Regions from separate parts of the Yokenella regensburgei genome, predicted to be linked through region 2. Evidence: predicted binding sites of a transcription regulator. Region 2 holds the regulator's gene; each other region holds the start of a gene.
What was found. Region 2 encodes CRP, which controls carbon source genes, mostly activating them, when cyclic AMP is high. Its sites were predicted from a motif close to ATGTGANNNNNNTCACAT; they were not measured.
Positions count from the first base shown of each region.

Region 1: a site for CRP is predicted at 1,683-1,700, ahead of C7387_RS01840 (mannitol dehydrogenase family protein). Genes of this name have one in related genera too.
Region 3: a site for CRP is predicted at 1,689-1,706, ahead of C7387_RS01125 (YfcZ/YiiS family protein). Genes of this name have one in related genera too.
Region 4: a site for CRP is predicted at 1,928-1,945, ahead of ldtB (L,D-transpeptidase). Genes of this name have one in related genera too.

Region 1 covers NZ_RBIZ01000003.1:374,374-378,531, forward strand. Annotated here, with positions in the region: gene C7387_RS01835 (CobW family GTP-binding protein) at 1-3, opposite strand, end outside; gene C7387_RS01840 (mannitol dehydrogenase family protein) at 124-1,590, opposite strand; gene uxuA (mannonate dehydratase) at 1,797-2,987, shown strand; gene yeiP (elongation factor P-like protein YeiP) at 3,033-3,605, opposite strand; gene C7387_RS01855 (YkgJ family cysteine cluster protein) at 3,741-3,992, shown strand.
Region 2 covers NZ_RBIZ01000006.1:13,427-17,584, reverse strand. Annotated here, with positions in the region: gene C7387_RS18175 (YccS/YhfK family putative transporter) at 1-1,773, opposite strand, end outside; gene crp (cAMP-activated global transcriptional regulator CRP) at 1,828-2,460, opposite strand; gene C7387_RS18165 (OsmC family protein) at 2,764-3,168, shown strand; gene C7387_RS18160 (phosphoribulokinase) at 3,220-4,089, opposite strand; gene C7387_RS18155 (YheU family protein) at 4,125-4,158, opposite strand, start outside.
Region 3 covers NZ_RBIZ01000003.1:216,775-220,932, forward strand. Annotated here, with positions in the region: gene mlaA (phospholipid-binding lipoprotein MlaA) at 1-84, shown strand, start outside; gene fadL (long-chain fatty acid transporter FadL) at 153-1,439, opposite strand; gene C7387_RS01125 (YfcZ/YiiS family protein) at 1,811-2,095, shown strand; gene fadI (acetyl-CoA C-acyltransferase FadI) at 2,255-3,565, shown strand; gene fadJ (fatty acid oxidation complex subunit alpha FadJ) at 3,565-4,158, shown strand, end outside.
Region 4 covers NZ_RBIZ01000003.1:2,037,363-2,041,520, reverse strand. Annotated here, with positions in the region: gene C7387_RS09990 (glycoside hydrolase family 1 protein) at 1-110, shown strand, start outside; gene C7387_RS09985 (GntR family transcriptional regulator) at 146-862, shown strand; gene ldtB (L,D-transpeptidase) at 911-1,831, opposite strand; gene C7387_RS09975 (ABC-F family ATPase) at 2,091-3,686, shown strand; gene C7387_RS09970 (hypothetical protein) at 3,752-3,997, opposite strand; gene C7387_RS09965 (glycoside hydrolase family 31 protein) at 4,121-4,158, opposite strand, start outside.

The DNA.
Region 1 (4,158 bases), on a different contig from region 2:
CACGTTCGCTCCAGGAGGTCACTATTGTAATGTTGTAACAGTTCTATCCTGACGAAAAAAAGGCAAAAAGAGAAGGTTTGCGGCGGGCAGATTGTCTCTCTGCCCGCTAAATAGCAGAAACTGTTAAAGATTCAGGGTGGAAATGAGCGCCTGACGAGCACCCAGAGTACAGAGTTTTTGCCAGGCGTGATCCACGGCGGCGACAAACTGAGGATTTCGCGGCAGGTCTGCACCAAAAATTTCGCTGAGGGTCAGCAGTGCCGAAACGCGGTCTGATTCGGTGGAGTTGTCCACCAGAGTACGAATTTTATCCGCCAGCGGATCGCGCACGTCGATAGCCTGCCCCGCGTCATCCGTCCCGCTGACGTAGCGCATCCAGCCGGCAACGCCCAGCGCCAGCAGCGGCCAGTTGGTGTGGCGGGCCAGATGAATGCGGATACCGTCGAGCATCCGCTGCGGTAGTTTCTGACTGCCGTCCATCGCTATCTGCCAGGTGCGGTGCTTCAGCGCCGGATTGCTAAACCGTTCTGTCAGGCTGTCGGCATAGGCATTCAGATCAACGCCGGTGATGCTGAGCGTTGGGGCTTGCTCTGCAAGCATCAGGCGTCTGGCGGCATGACGATATGCCACATCCTGCATGCAGTCGCTGATGTGCTGAAAACCGGCGAGATAGCCCAGCCAGGCGAGGAATGAGTGGCTGCCGTTGAGCATCCTGAGTTTCATCTGTTCCCAGGGGAGTACGTTTTCCACCATCTGGACGCCCGCGGCTTCCCACTCCGGACGACCGGCGACAAAATTATCCTCCACCACCCACTGGATAAACGGTTCGCAGCTAATGGCGCAAGGATCGGCCACCCCGAGCACAGCCTCGATTTCGGCGAGCGATTCATCGGTTGCCGCAGGCACGATGCGGTCAACCATCGTACCGGGGAAACTCACGTTGTCCGCAATCCAGGTTGCCAGTTCAGGTGAGCGTTTGCTGGCCATCCCGAGGACCGCGTGCTTCACCACGTGGCCATTGTCGGGAATATTGTCACATGACAGCACCGTGAAAGGAGAGAGACCACGCTCGCGGCGGCGGTGGAGCGCTTCCACCAGAATGCCCGGCGCTGAGTGCGGTTCCGTCGGATTCTCCAGGTCGTGAATGATACGCGGTTGGTTGACGTCAAGGCTGCCGGTTGCCGGGTCGATGCAGTAACCCTTCTCGGTGATGGTCAATGAAACGATCGCCACCTGCGGCTCGCAGAATTTTTCGATAATCGCGGCCAGTGAATCGAGACGTGCGTTAAGACACTCGTGTACCGCGCCAACAACAATGGCCTGGTTGCCCTCAGCGCCTTTCTCCAGCACTGTAAAAAGGTGATCCTGCTCGCGAAGCTGTGCCATCAGAACGTCGCCGCTGAACAGGCTTATTTCGCAAATACCCCAGTCACCACCGCGGGCGTTAAGCACCCGGTCAGTCAGTAACGCCTGGTGTGCCCGGTGGAAGGCACCAAAGCCAAAGTGCACGATCCGCGAGCGCAGAGCCTGCCGGTCATAGGTGGGGAGCTGCACGCTGTCAGGCAGGGCGGTGGTGGCGATGTTCTTCATTATATATACACCTGGATAACTAATGGTTAACAATTGTCAGTGTAAAGTTATATGACAGCAATTGAAATTGGTGTGCCGTATTTCTCTGTGGATTGTGAGCTGGATCAATCAACCTGGCGCGTTATGTTGATCATTTTGCTTAAGCCTGTATGGTAGTCGTCATTCAGCTTTCCATTATTGGTATAACAACTTGAGAGGGTGAGACAATGGAGCAAACCTGGCGTTGGTATGGACCGAACGATCCGGTATCGCTTGATGATGTGCGCCAGGCGGGCGCCACCGGTGTTGTGACCGCACTGCACCACATTCCGAATGGCCAGGTCTGGCCGATTGAAGATATTCAGAAGCGTCAGGCGATGCTGGCTGAAAAAGGACTGACCTGGTCGGTGGTTGAGAGCATCCCGGTCCACGAAGATATCAAAACCCACAGCGGCGAATACGCGACCTGGATTGCTAACTATCAGCAGAGCATCCGTAACCTCGCGGCCTGCGGTATTGATACCGTCTGCTACAACTTCATGCCTATTCTCGACTGGACCCGTACCGACCTCGAGTATCAGCTGCCGGACGGCTCACGTGCGCTGCGTTTTGACCAGATTGCTTTCGCTGCCTTTGAACTGCATATCCTTAAACGTGAAGGCGCGCAAGCGGACTACAGCGAAGAAGAGCAGCGCCAGGCGCAAGCCTACTTCAACGCGATGAGTGCTGCAGAAATTGAAAAACTGACCCGCAATATTATCGCGGGGCTGCCGGGCGCCGAAGAGGGCTATACCCTCGATCAGTTCCGCGCACGTCTGGCGGAGTATGACAACATCAGCAAAGCTCAGCTGCGTGACAATATGGCCGTGTTCCTGCGGGCGATTGTGCCGGTAGCGGAAGAGGTGGGCGTGCGTCTGGCGGTTCACCCTGACGATCCGCCACGCCCGATCCTCGGTCTGCCGCGCATTGTTTCCACTATTGAAGATATGCAGTGGCTGAAAGAGACCGTCGACAGCATCAACAACGGCTTCACCATGTGTACCGGCTCTTATGGCGTGCGCGCCGATAACGACCTGGTGAAGATGATTGAAACCTTTGGCGATCGTATCCACTTCACCCACCTGCGTTCCACCTGCCGGGAAGAGAATCCAAAAACCTTCCACGAAGCGGCGCATTTGCACGGCGACGTCAATATGGTGGCGGTCGTTGATGCGATTCTGGGCGAAGAGCAGCGACGTAAGAAAGCGGGCGATCTGCGACCAATCCCGTTCCGCCCGGACCACGGGCACCAGATGCTTGACGATCTGAAGAAGAAAACCAACCCTGGCTATTCGGCGATTGGTCGACTGAAGGGGATGGCGGAAGTACGCGGCGTTGAGCTGGCGCTGAAGATGACCAAATATCCTGACCTGCTGTAAGCGCAGGGAAAATAAAAAAGGACGGTCATTACCGTCCTTTTTTTATCAGTCCGCGCGACCCATGTAGCGCTTCTCTTCGATATGGATTCGGATTTTCTCACCGGTGGTGAGATATTCCGGAACCTGTACCACCAGACCGGTAGTCAACGTAGCAGGCTTGGTGCGAGAACTCGCGGAAGCCCCTTTGATGCCCGGCGCCGTCTCAACGATTTCCAGATCGACAGTCTGCGGCAGCTCCAGCGCCAGCAGTTGGCCGTCCCAGGTCAGCACCTGCATATCCGGCATACCGCCTTCCGGAATGAACAGCAGCTCTTCTTCAATCTGATCTTTGGTAAAGGTATATGGGGTGTAGTCTTCTTTATCCATGAACACGTATTCGTTGCCGTCGACGTAGGAGAAATCGACGAAGCGACGGGTCAGGGTCACGGTATCCAGAATGTCATCACCTTTAAAACGCTCTTCTACTTTAAGACCGGTACGGACGTCAGAAAAACGCATTTTGTACAGCGTTGCGGCGCCGCGGGCGCTCGGTGACTGAATGTCAATATCTTTTACAATCAGCAGCTTGCCGTTGTAGTTCAGCACCATACCTTTCTTAATCTCATTCGCTCTTGGCATTGCAGTAATCCTGTGTACAAGGGTGTCGAAAATATCGCGTCAAAGTACTCGCGCCGGGGCTTCCAGGCAAGCGGAATTCGCGGGTTTTGTGAAAAGGTGATAAGGTGCGCAACCTGACGCCCGAGAGACGCCATTATGGAATGCCGCCCCGACTGCGGTGCCTGCTGTACGGCACCTTCAATATCAAGCCCGATCCCCGGAATGCCTGGCGGCAAGCCGGCGAATACCCGTTGCGTACAGCTCTCCGACGAGAACCTGTGCAATATCTTTGGTTCGAGCCTGCGCCCGAAAGTATGTAGTAGTTTAAAACCTTCCGTTGAGATGTGTTGTACCAATCGTGAGGAAGCGATGACGTACCTGCTGTATCTGGAAGAGAGTACTTCGTAAACAGCGTGACGAGGCTCTCAACAGTTATTCCTTCAGGGAATGACTGGCATGATTATTGTTCATTTTTGGAATCCCCTACGTTTGCTATACTGCTTTCCGGATTCGCGGCTTATTAACGTTTCGTCGCTAATTTAAAAAATAATATATTAAATAATTTTCTGTATTT
Region 2 (4,158 bases):
ATTGATGTGCTCGACGATAAACTGGCTATGGGTTACCCACAGTTTCATATCTTCCAGATATTGAGTGTTAAAACCGGGCTCGTGCATGGCCTGATTGAGCGAGTTGAACAGCGCATTGTGCGCCTGATTGACCCGCATTCGCTGGTAGGCGAGCGCCGGTGCCTGCGGATCGTCGCTCAGGATCAAGCGAATGGCTTCCTGATCGGCCTCCAGCGCATCCTGGGCGTTTTTACGTAGCAGGCCGGTCTGCCACTGTGGCCACAGCCACACCATGCCGCCGAAGGCTATCAGACAGCCAATGATGGTATCGATGAAGCGAGCGACAATAAACTGCTCACCGTTCAGGGTCAGAAGCTGGATGGTGTATACCGCGGTCACCGTAAAGCCCACCGTCGCCCAACCGTAGTTCTTACGAATAATCAGATAGCTGACCAGCGTGATGATGAGCATCGCACTTAGCGTATAGCCTTCCGGGACGTGGAAGTGCAGGGTACTTCCCACAATCACCAGTCCGGCGAGGGTACCGATTGCACGGTGGACGATCCTCACCCGCGTCGCGCCATAACCGTTCTGGGTGACCAGCAGGATGGTCATCAGGATCCAGTACGGTTTTGGCAGGTGCAGGGCGGCACCCATCAGGCTCGCGATGCTCAGCATCACGCTGATACGTGCGGCGCTGCGCAGCGCCGACGACTTCAGCGACAGATAGCTTCTCAGTGCCGGAATAACCGGCAGGCGACGCTCTTTGTCAGCCATCAGATTACGAGGGTAGAGCGGGCGCTGGGTGCGAAGAACGCGCGCGATACGGCTGAAATGCCAGGCGCAGAACTGGCCTACCGGATTGTCCGGATGCTGGCGTGCGATTTTCTCCAGCGCGCCAAGCTGCTTATCCATCGTGAAGCGGTGCGGGTAGCGGTGATAAAGAATATCGTCAGCAAGCTCGCGCAGCCGCGCTGCAATGGTCTGGGCATTCCAGCGGATAACCGCTTCGGCGTGGCTGCGCTCCACCAGTTTCTGCACCTCTTCCGGCTGATGCAGGCTGACGGAGATATGCTCTTGTAAATCGAGCCCCATCTGGAATACCCGCAGCAGCCGTTTGTAATCGCGATTTTTGTTGGCTGCCAGCATGTGCAATTGCTGGTAACACTGGCTTATCAGATCGACCGCTTTTTGCTGGCGGTTGAGCAGCGGCGGCAGCGCGGTGGTCGGGTCGGTGTGCTGGGTAAGCAGGCTGTACTTCGCTTCACAGTAGTCGGCAAGCTGGCGATACAGCAGGCTCAGGGATTCACGCAGCGGCTGCTCTTTCCACATCCAGAACCAGAACCAGTTAAAGAGCCCGTACCACAGAGTACCCAGCGCATACAGCAGCAGCGGCTGCCAGACCGGCATATTTCCAGCCAGGCTTAGGGTGAAGATGGAGGCAATCAGCGACGCGGGCAGCAGGCGGGCGTGCAGGGCGCTAATCTCAGCCGTCACGCCAAGTATCATCGTCAAGCCGGTCAGGATGAGCGGCAGGGGGATGTCTTTTGCCAGCAGGAGCTGGACTATCAGGCTGCAAACGGCAAACAGCGTGCCGCCGACGACCAGGCGTTTAAAAAAGCGTTTATGCGGCGTGTCGAGGCCGGCAATGTTGCAGCAGGCAGGAACGAGGGAGAACAGCAGACCCTGCTGGAGATGGCCGAGAATCAGACCCACAGCCACAGGAAGACACAACACCAGCGTTTGCCGCAGTGCGTAGTTAACTTCCGGGTGATAGATAAGCCTGCGCCACATGGGTGATAAAACAAAAACGGCGCGCGAGGTAGGTTGCGCGCCGTCTGGCATGATTTAGCGGGTACCGTAAACCACGATGGTTTTACCGTGTGCGGAGATCAGATTCTGATCTTCCAGCATTTTCAGAATACGACCCACGGTTTCACGGGAGCAGCCCACGATCTGACCGATTTCCTGACGAGTGATTTTGATCTGCATCCCGTCCGGGTGAGTCATGGCGTCCGGCTGTTTCGCCAGGTTCAGCAGCGTCTGCGCGATGCGGCCCGTTACGTCCAGGAAGGCGAGGTTGCCCACTTTCTCAGACGTTACCTGCAGACGGCGAGCCATCTGAGAAGAGAGACGCATCAGGATGTCCGGGTTTACCTGGATCAGCTGACGGAATTTTTTGTATGAAATTTCAGCGACTTCACAAGCCGTTTTAGCACGCACCCAGGCGCTACGTTCCTGGCCTTCTTCAAACAGGCCTAATTCACCGATGAAATCGCCCTGGTTGAGGTAAGAGAGGATCATCTCTTTACCTTCTTCATCCTTGATGAGTACAGCCACGGAGCCTTTCACGATGTAATACAACGTTTCTGCTTTTTCACCCTGGTGAATAAGCGTGCTCTTCGACGGGTACTTATGAATGTGGCAATGAGACAAGAACCATTCGAGAGTCGGGTCTGTTTGCGGTTTGCCAAGCACCATGCGCGATTATCCTCTGTTATAAGCTGTCTCCAGCGGCATTAGTCTTTCTGCCCCTGGGTTGCAATCGAATTCTTCCCGCTACCTGGGAAGTGGGCTGACGGTATATTCAGCAGCCTTATGTGATGTCCTCTGCAGACATGTCATTTATCAATGTAACACTGTTGCATCCCGAATGTTTTAGCATAGCTTTCGCCGCATGTCTCCTGGTGTCTCGCTTCAGCATGATGCACGTCGCCTTCCATTGCGAGAAATGTTATGTGCGCGTAATCTGTGAAGAAAATTGCAACTCAGGAGTTAAAAAATATGCAAGCGCGTGTGAAATGGGTTGAAGGGTTAACCTTCCTTGGTGAGTCGGCTTCGGGTCATCAGATTTTGATGGATGGCAACTCTGGAGATAAAGCACCAAGCCCGATGGAAATGGTGCTGATGGCGGCGGGCGGATGCAGCGCCATCGACGTGGTCTCTATTCTGCAAAAAGGCCGCCAGGCCGTGACGGATTGTGAAGTGAAGCTGACTTCTGAGCGCCGTGATGAGGCTCCGCGCCTGTTCACCCACATCAATCTGCACTTCATCGTGACCGGTAAAGATCTGAAAGATGCAACCGTCTCTCGCGCGGTGGATCTGTCTGCTGAGAAGTATTGCTCGGTGGCATTGATGCTGGAAAAAGCCGTCAACATCACGCATTCCTATGAGGTTGTTGAAGGCTGATGTTAATACGGGTGGTCACTCACCCCCTTCCCGGCGGAAGAGGGGTGAGGTTTATCCGATTTTTTTCCCTTCCATGATTCGCTGTACCAACGGCGCCATGATCAGCTCCATCGCCAGCCCCATTTTCCCGCCCGGTACCACCAGAGTATTCATATGTGAAATGAACGAGCCCTGCAGCATAGCCAACAGCCATGGGTAGTCGATTCCCGCCAGATTACGGAAATGAATGACCACGAAGCTCTCATCAAGCGAAGGAATCCCTTTTGCGGCAAACGGGTTCGAGGTATCGACGGTCGGGACGCGCTGGAAGTTAATGTGGGTGCGGGAAAACTGCGGAGTAATGAAGTTGATGTAGTCCTCCATTGAGCGCACCACGGAATCCATCACTGCCTCACGCGAATGACCGCGCTCGCCGGTGTCGCGCACCAGCTTTTGGATCCACTCAAGGTTGACGATGGGCACCACGCCGACCAGCAGATCGACATGACGGGCGACATCCTGATCCTTTGTCACTACGCCGCCGTGCAGGCCTTCATAGAACAAGACGTCGGTAGGTTCGGGCAACGGCTGCCACGGCGTGAAGGTGCCTGGCACCTGGTCCCAGGGGACCGCTTCATCATAGGTATGCAGGTATTTACGCGACTGGCCTTTACCGCTCAGGCCGTACTCGTGGAAGGTTTGTTCGAGCAGGCTAAAGTCATTGGCTTCCGGGCCAAAATAGCTGATGTGCTTTCCCAGGTCGCGCGCCTTACGGATAGCCATATCCATTTCCGGCCGCGTGTAGCGATGAAAGCTGTCGCCCTCAACCTCCGCGGCGCGGAGCTTGAGCTGGGAGAAAATCTTACGAAATGCGAGGCTGGTGGTTGTGGTTCCGGCACCGCTGGAGCCCGTGACTGCAATAACCGGGTGTTTGGCCGACATAGCGAACAGCTCCCTGAGTCAATGGTGATGGAGGGTCAGCCGTTAAACTGCTTGCGCGACATAATATTG
Region 3 (4,158 bases), on a different contig from region 2:
GCCAGCGGCGGTAAGCTGAAACCGGCGGAAAACCCGAACGCGCAGGCGATTCAGGATGAACTGAAAGACATCGATTCGCAGTAAAACGGTGTAGAAAGCAGAAAAGAAAAAGGTGAGCGCGAAGCTCACCTTTTTTTATACCGATCTTCTGATTAGAAGCGGTAGTTGAAGTTGGTACCGAACAGCCAGGCTTTACCTTCAGAACGGAAGGTGTACGGGCCTTCGTTAATGGTCACGTTCTGGCCGTGCATGTAGGAAGCACCAACGTCAACAGAAGCATCTTTGTTGAACGCGTAGGTTGCGCCTGCGCTCAGCCAGAAACGGTCCTGATCCGGAATGGAGATGGAACGGTTTTCAGCCGGAACCGGGCTGTCATCGAACGCGATACCGGTACGGAAGGTCCAGGTATCATCGTAGTAGTAGGTGGTCCCCAGCGCGATACGGTAGGAATCTCTGAAGCCTTCATCTTTATAGAACAGCGTCTGACCGTTAGAGCCAGTGGCTTTCAGCTCCTGGAACTGGCTCCAGCTGGTGTATGCGATGCTGTAGTGAACCGCCCACTGCGGTGCTACACGGTTATAACCAGACACTTCCCACATTTCCGGCAGATTCAGGGTCAGAGAACCTGGGATGGTGGAGCCAGAGGTTCCCCATGGGAACGCAGTGCCCGCACCCGGTGCGCGGTTGAAGGCGCTGTTGATGTTGCTCTTATAATCGCCGTCGAAGTCGATTTTAACTTCTGAACGATAGGTCAACGCGTAGCGGTTGTTCTTATCCAGTTCATACAGGATACCGGCGTTCCAGCCGTAACCCCATTCGTCGCCTTTAAGCTTAGCAATCTGGGTGCCTGGTGCAGCCAGGTGTGCACCTGCAGTTTGCTCACCGGCATAACGTTCGATCTTCGCGTCGGCATACACGGCGTTGAAGCCCAGACCGAAGCTCCAGTTCTCGTTCAGACGGTACGCACCGCTCAGGTTGAGGTTAACGGTTTGCAGGTCGGTTTTACCGCCGTACTCACCAGCAATGTAGTTATTGCTGAACTCGGTCGCCAGACCGTAGTTAGAGGTGACGGAAGCACCAATACCGAACTGTTCGTTAATCGGCATGACGAAGTGAACGTTAGGAACCCATGCCGTCGGCGCAATGTTGTCTGCGTCGGTGCTACGGCCGGTGTAAGGAGATTTACCGGAGATGTTAACGTCCGGGTCGATGTATACCGCACCTGCCGAGAAGGTAGGGCGATCGTACATCATGATAAGCGCCGGGTTGCGGCTGGCGTTACCTGCATCATCTGCGATAGCGCCTTCACCTGAATAGGCACGGCCGAGACCAGATGTTGAGAACTCGTTTAGCTGGAAACCTGCAGACCAGGCTTGTGTTGAGACAAGTGCCACTGCGACTGCGAGTGCAGATTGGGTAAACCGGGTTTTCTGGCTCATGACCATAACCTCATTGAGTTATTTTTATACAAAATTTGTTACATGCCGTAACAGAAGCGCGAAGTGTAGGGTCTGTATCACTTCAGAGAAATCAGACCAGTGCGCTGAGTATAGGTCTGACCAGCTGAAATGTTGCAAGTATGTTTATAGATTTTTTCAAATGTGATCTCAGAAACGCGATCTGGTTGGCAAAAATGGGACCAGGTCGACTCACAAGAAAGGGTGATTTTTGTTTTAGATCATTTTTAATTGTGATTTCTGTCACTTGAGGCTTTTCGCAACATTAACTGCTGGAGAGCACCAAATCTGGGGGGTAAAATAAGTACATTGTTTATCTGGCACCCCTGGTGCAATCACAGAGGAAATCTACGATGAGTAAATGCAGTGCTGATGAGACTCCTGTTTGCTGCTGTATGGATGTTGGTACCATTATGGACAACACCGATTGCACCGCGTCTTACAGCCGTGTCTTCGCGAACCGTGCAGAAGCAGAAGAAACGCTGGCCCAACTGACCGCAAATGCGCGCGGCGTTGAGTCTGAGCCGTGTGTTATCACCCCAACTTTCACCGAAGTTGACGGTGGCGTTAAGCTGGATATCGACTTTGTGTTCAGCTGCGAAGCCGAAACCTTAATCTTCCAGCTCGGTCTGCGTTAATATCCCCAAAACGCCCCTTTCAAAGGGGCGTTTTCTTTTTCTCTTCAATGTGTTTTAGCTCCCACTTTTCTTGCTCCCTGATTGGCTAAATGTAAAAAATTAGTTAAGACTGTTGTCAGGTCAGACCACTTGCTGGTTTTCGGTTAACAGGGGAGTTTTATGAGTCAGGCATTACCACTTCTAACCCGTCAGGGCGATCGCATTGCCATCGTCAGCGGATTACGTACGCCGTTTGCCCGTCAGGCGACGGTATTCCACGGTGTTCCGGCGGTGGATCTCGGCAAAATGGTGGTGGGTGAAATGATGGCTCGCAGCGAGATCCCCCCGGAGGTGATTGAACAACTGGTCTTCGGCCAGGTGGTTCAGATGCCGGAAGCCCCCAACATCGCCCGCGAAATTGTACTGGGTACCGGAATGAATGTGCATACCGATGCCTACAGCGTCAGCCGCGCCTGCGCCACCAGTTTCCAGGCGGTGGCGAACGTCGCCGAAAGCCTGATGGCCGGCACTATCCGCGCCGGAATCGCCGGTGGGGCAGACTCCTCATCGGTGCTACCGATTGGCGTGAGTAAAAAGCTGGCGCGCACGCTGGTTGATGCCAACAAAGCCCGTACCCTCGGGCAGAAGCTGAAACTTTTCTCGCGCCTTCGTCCGCGCGATCTGCTGCCGGTTCCGCCCGCGGTTGCGGAGTACTCCACCGGACTGCGTATGGGTGACACCGCAGAGCAGATGGCGAAAACCTACGGCATAACCCGTGAACAACAGGATGTGCTGGCGCATCGCTCACATCATCTGGCGGCACAGGCCTGGGATGAGGGTAAACTGGCGGATGAAGTGATGACCGCCTACGCGCCGCCGTTCCGGGAACCGGTCGTTAAAGACAACAACATTCGCGGCGCCTCCACGCTTGCCGATTACGCGAAATTGCGCCCGGCGTTTGACCGTAAACACGGTACCGTCACCGCCGCTAACAGCACCCCATTAACCGACGGTGCGGCAGCGGTTATCCTGATGACGGAGTCGAGGGCAAAAGAGCTGGGCCTGAAGCCGCTCGGCTATCTGCGCAGCTATGCGTTTACCGCCATCGATGTCTGGCAGGATATGCTGCTGGGTCCCGCGTGGTCGACGCCGCTGGCGCTGGATCGCGCCGGGCTCACCCTTAACGATCTGACCCTTATCGATATGCATGAGGCTTTCGCCGCCCAGACGCTGGCAAACGTGCAGCTGATTGGTAGCGAACGCTTTGCCCGTGAAGTGCTGGGGCGTTCGCACGCGACCGGCGAGATCGACGACAGCAAATTTAACGTCCTCGGTGGCTCGATTGCCTACGGGCACCCGTTTGCCGCCACCGGCGCGCGAATGATTACCCAGACGCTGCACGAGCTGCGTCGACGCGGCGGAGGGTTTGGCCTGGTAACGGCATGCGCAGCCGGCGGGCTGGGCGCGGCAATGGTTCTGGAGGCTGAATAATGGAAACGATGTCTGCATTCTCTTTGAACGTCCGTCCGGACAACGTCGCTGTCATCACCCTCGATGTACCCGGCGAGAAAATGAATACCCTGAAAGCAGAGTTCGGTACCGAGGTGCGCGCGCTGCTGCGTCAGATCCGCGAGAACCATGATATTCGTGGGGTCGTGCTTATCTCGGCAAAAGAAGACAACTTCGTTGCCGGTGCAGATATCAACATGATTGGCCGTTGCAAAACGGCGCTGGAGGCCGAAGCGCTGGCGAAGCAGGGCCAGCAGGTGATGGCGGAAATCCATGCGATGCCGGTTCCGGTGGTGGCGGCAATTCATGGCGCCTGTCTGGGCGGTGGTCTGGAGCTGGCGCTGGCCTGTCACGCCCGCCTCTGCACCGATGACGCAAAAACCGTACTTGGTTTGCCGGAAGTGCAGCTGGGTTTGCTGCCGGGCTCAGGCGGCACTCAGCGTTTGCCACGGTTGATTGGCGTCAGCACTGCGCTTGAGATGATCCTGACCGGTAAACAGCTTCGGGCGCGTCAGGCGCTGAAAGTAGGGCTGGTGGATGAGGTGGTTCCGGCTTCTATTCTGCTGGAAGCGGCG
Region 4 (4,158 bases), on a different contig from region 2:
TGGTGTACGTTAACCGCGATAACCACGACCTCAAAGACCTGAAACGCGTACCGAAGAAAAGTTACGCCTGGCTGAAGCGGGCTATTCACAGCAACGGCGAAGAAATGTAACCTGCCGGCGCTCACTTACCACGAAAGGAACAGGCATGGCGGCGAAGTATCTCACCATCGCGCGGGAAATCCGCAAACGGATAATCAGCCAGCAGTATCACGATGGCGAACCGCTACCCGATCAGCACGCGCTGGCGGCCGAGTTTGGGACCAGCCGGATGACCATTCAGCAGGCGATGCGTCAGCTGATTGTCGAAGGGGTTATCTACACCCGCCAGGGGCAGGGCACCTTCGTGCGTAAAAACTTCCGCCAGCTCTCGCAGTGGGATCTGGCGGGCAGCGACTATTTTGGCGCCACCAGGACCTGGGAGCATCTCGGGAAAGTGGGCAGCGAGGTACTGCGCTTTGAACTGCGTTTCCCCTCCGAGCAGGAGCAGACCGCGCTAATGATTGATGCCGATGCGCCGGTGTATGATTTTGTCCGTCTGCGGTTGCTCAACGGTGAGGTGATTTCTCTCGACACGACCGTGATGCCGGTGGCGCTGGTACCCGGGCTAAATAAAAGTCATCTTGAGAGCTCTGTGTTTCGCTATGTGCAGGAAACGCTGGAGCTTAAAATCATGGGATCGTATCGGGTGGTTCGGGCAATTAAAGCCGGAGCGTTGGATAAAACGCATCTGGTGCAGGAGCCTGCCGACCCGGTGCTGGAGGTGGAACAGGTGGTGTATCTGGAAGACGGTACGCCGCTGGAATATGCGCATTGCCACTACCGCTACGATCACGGCGGCATTGTGATTGTGAATAACGGCTAATAAAAAAGGCGGATAAAATATCCGCCTTTTTTGTCTCTGTTGCCTGAATTAGTTCAGACGAACCGGCATCCCGGAACGGTTCTGAATCGCCTGATTCAGTACGTTCTGGTCAACGTCAGACTGACCGGTCACCGTCTGCACCGCTTTGGTCAGGGTGATTGGTACGATTTCGCCGCCGGTGAACTGCGCTTCCGTCACGGAGAGCGGGTTGTGGACTTCCACATAACGGCTGCCATCCGGCTCGGTAGTGGCTTTCACTGGCTCATCAATGAACTGCACGCGGGTACCTACCGGTACGTTTTCGAACAGGAACTTGATGTCTTCGTTACGCAGACGCACACAGCCGTGGCTCACGCGCAGGCCGATACCGAAGTTGGCGTTGGTGCCGTGAATAGCGTACAGGCGACCGATATACAGCGCGTACAGACCCATCGGGTTGTCCGGGCCAGCAGGAACAACCGCTGGCAGCGGTTCACCGGCTGCCGCATATTCCGCGTGCATTTTCGCCGTTGGGGTCCAGGTCGGGCCCGCTTTCTTACGTTCAACCTTAGTCGTCCAGTTGATTGGCGTATCTTTGCCTAACTGGCCGATACCGATTGGCAGTACCAGAACGGTATTGGTGCCTTTCGGGTAGTAATACAGACGCATTTCCGCACTGTTGATGACAATACCTTCATGCACGGTATCCGGCAGGATCAACTGCTGAGGAATGTTCAGCACGGTGCCGCCTTTCGGCAGGTAGGTGTCCACGCCAGGGTTAGCCTCCAGCATGTTAGACAGGCCCATCTGGTACTTCGCCGCAAAATACTCCAGCGGCTGGGTATTGCCTTCAGGAATGGTGGTCACCAGGTTCTCACCCACCAGACGGCTACCGTCGGTTGGCAGTGGGTAAGTGACGGCTGATGCCGTATTACAAAAGCCTACAACGGCGAGTGCCGCCGCAAAAAGTGTCGAGAGTTTCATTTTCATGTGTGCGAAGTATCAGGGCCATGTAGGCGGTTGATTGAGAATTCAAACATCAATGGGAGCGCATTATATGTGCATTCCTGCCAACAAGGAATTCGGATGTGTACTAAATCACATTTTTTTTACGTTTGTTTCAACTGTAGCAATTCCCCGGGCGGTTGGAAGCATTTCGGAATAATGGAAAGAAAATGCCCGTATCCGTGAAATATGGTGCGGTTGATGGCATACTATGCCGTTTGTCATCTCTCTCAGGGTATTTCGCGTGTTAGTCTCCAGCAACGTCACCATGCAGTTCGGCAGTAAGCCGCTGTTCGAAAACATCTCCGTCAAATTTGGCGGCGGCAACCGTTACGGCCTGATTGGCGCCAACGGTAGCGGCAAATCCACCTTTATGAAAATCCTCGGCGGCGATCTCGAACCGACGCTGGGCAACGTCTCTCTCGATCCTAACGAGCGCATCGGTAAGCTGCGCCAGGACCAGTTCGCCTTCGAAGAGTTTACCGTGCTCGATACCGTGATCATGGGTCACGCGGAGCTCTGGGAAGTGAAACAGGAGCGCGACCGCATCTACGGCCTCGCAGAAATGAGCGAAGAGGACGGCTATAAGGTGGCCGATCTGGAAGTTAAATACGGTGAAATGGACGGCTACTCCGCGGAATCCCGCGCCGGTGAGCTGCTGCTTGGCGTAGGCATTCCGGTGGAACAGCACTACGGCCCGATGAGCGAAGTAGCTCCAGGCTGGAAGCTGCGTGTACTGCTGGCGCAGGCGCTGTTCTCCAACCCGGATATCCTGCTGCTCGATGAACCGACGAACAACCTGGACATCGACACCATCCGCTGGCTGGAGCAGACGCTCAACGATCGCGACAGCACCATGATCATTATCTCGCACGACCGTCACTTCCTGAACATGGTCTGCACCCACATGGCGGATCTCGATTACGGTGAACTGCGCGTTTACCCGGGCAACTACGACGAGTACATGACGGCGGCAACCCAGGCCCGTGAACGTCTGCTGGCGGATAACGCCAAGAAGAAAGCGCAGATAGCAGACCTGCAGTCCTTCGTCAGCCGCTTTAGCGCCAACGCCTCTAAATCACGTCAGGCGACCTCGCGCGCTCGTCAGATTGATAAAATCAAACTCGACGAAGTCAAAGCCTCCAGCCGTCAGAACCCGTTCATCCGCTTTGAACAGGATAAGAAACTGTTCCGTAACGCGCTGGAAGTCGAAGCGCTGGCGAAAGGTTTTGAGGACGGCCCGCTGTTTAAAAACTTCAACCTGCTGCTGGAAGTGGGCGAGAAGATTGCCATTATCGGTGCCAACGGCGTGGGTAAATCAACCATGCTGAAAACCCTGGTAGGCGAGCTTCAGCCTGACAACGGTAGCGTGAAATGGTCTGAAAACGCGCAGGTGGGTTACTACGCGCAGGACCATGAGTATGAGTTCGAAAACTCCCTGACCGTCTTCGACTGGATGAGCCAGTGGAAGCAGGAAGGCGACGACGAGCAGGCTGTGCGCAGCATTCTGGGTCGTCTGCTGTTCAGCCAGGACGATATCAAAAAGCCTGCCAAAGTGCTCTCCGGTGGTGAAAAAGGCCGCATGCTGTTTGGTAAGCTGATGATGGAAAAACCAAACATCCTGGTAATGGACGAACCAACCAACCACCTGGATATGGAATCTATCGAATCGCTGAACATGGCGCTGGAAATGTATCAGGGCACCCTGATTTTCGTTTCCCACGACCGTGAGTTTGTGAGCTCGCTGGCGACCCGCGTGATTGAAATTACGCCAGAGCGCGTGGTGGACTTCACCGGTAATTACGAAGATTATCTGCGTAGCAAAGGGATCGACGGTTAACTTCCCTTCACCCTGACCCTCTCCCTAAGGGAGAGGGGACTGTCTGGTGCCATTTTCTCGGGCACTTACCGTTGAGAATGTGGTACCGGCATGGGGTAAACAGTGCTGCTGACCGATGTGCCACTGAATGCCGCCGGACCATAAGCCTGCGCAATTGCACCATCATTATCGTCATCAGAAAACTGACTCAGAGCCGGGGTATTTTTCTGCGAGCTCTGGGCGGCAACTTCCTGTACGGGTTTTTCCTGAAATGCCAGCGCGCTTGTGGAACTAAGCAGTAGTGCAATGGAAACGGCGGTTACTATTTTCATGGTCTCGGATCCGCAGGGGAAGGGGCTCTTTGAGGGTATAACTGGCGTAATTAAAACGCCATGAGCAGTTACACTCATGGCGTATTTTGTTACTGATGGAAACTATCGGCTTAGTTTATCGGCTTAGTTTCGTACCCAGGTATCGGCGGCGACACCGTTAA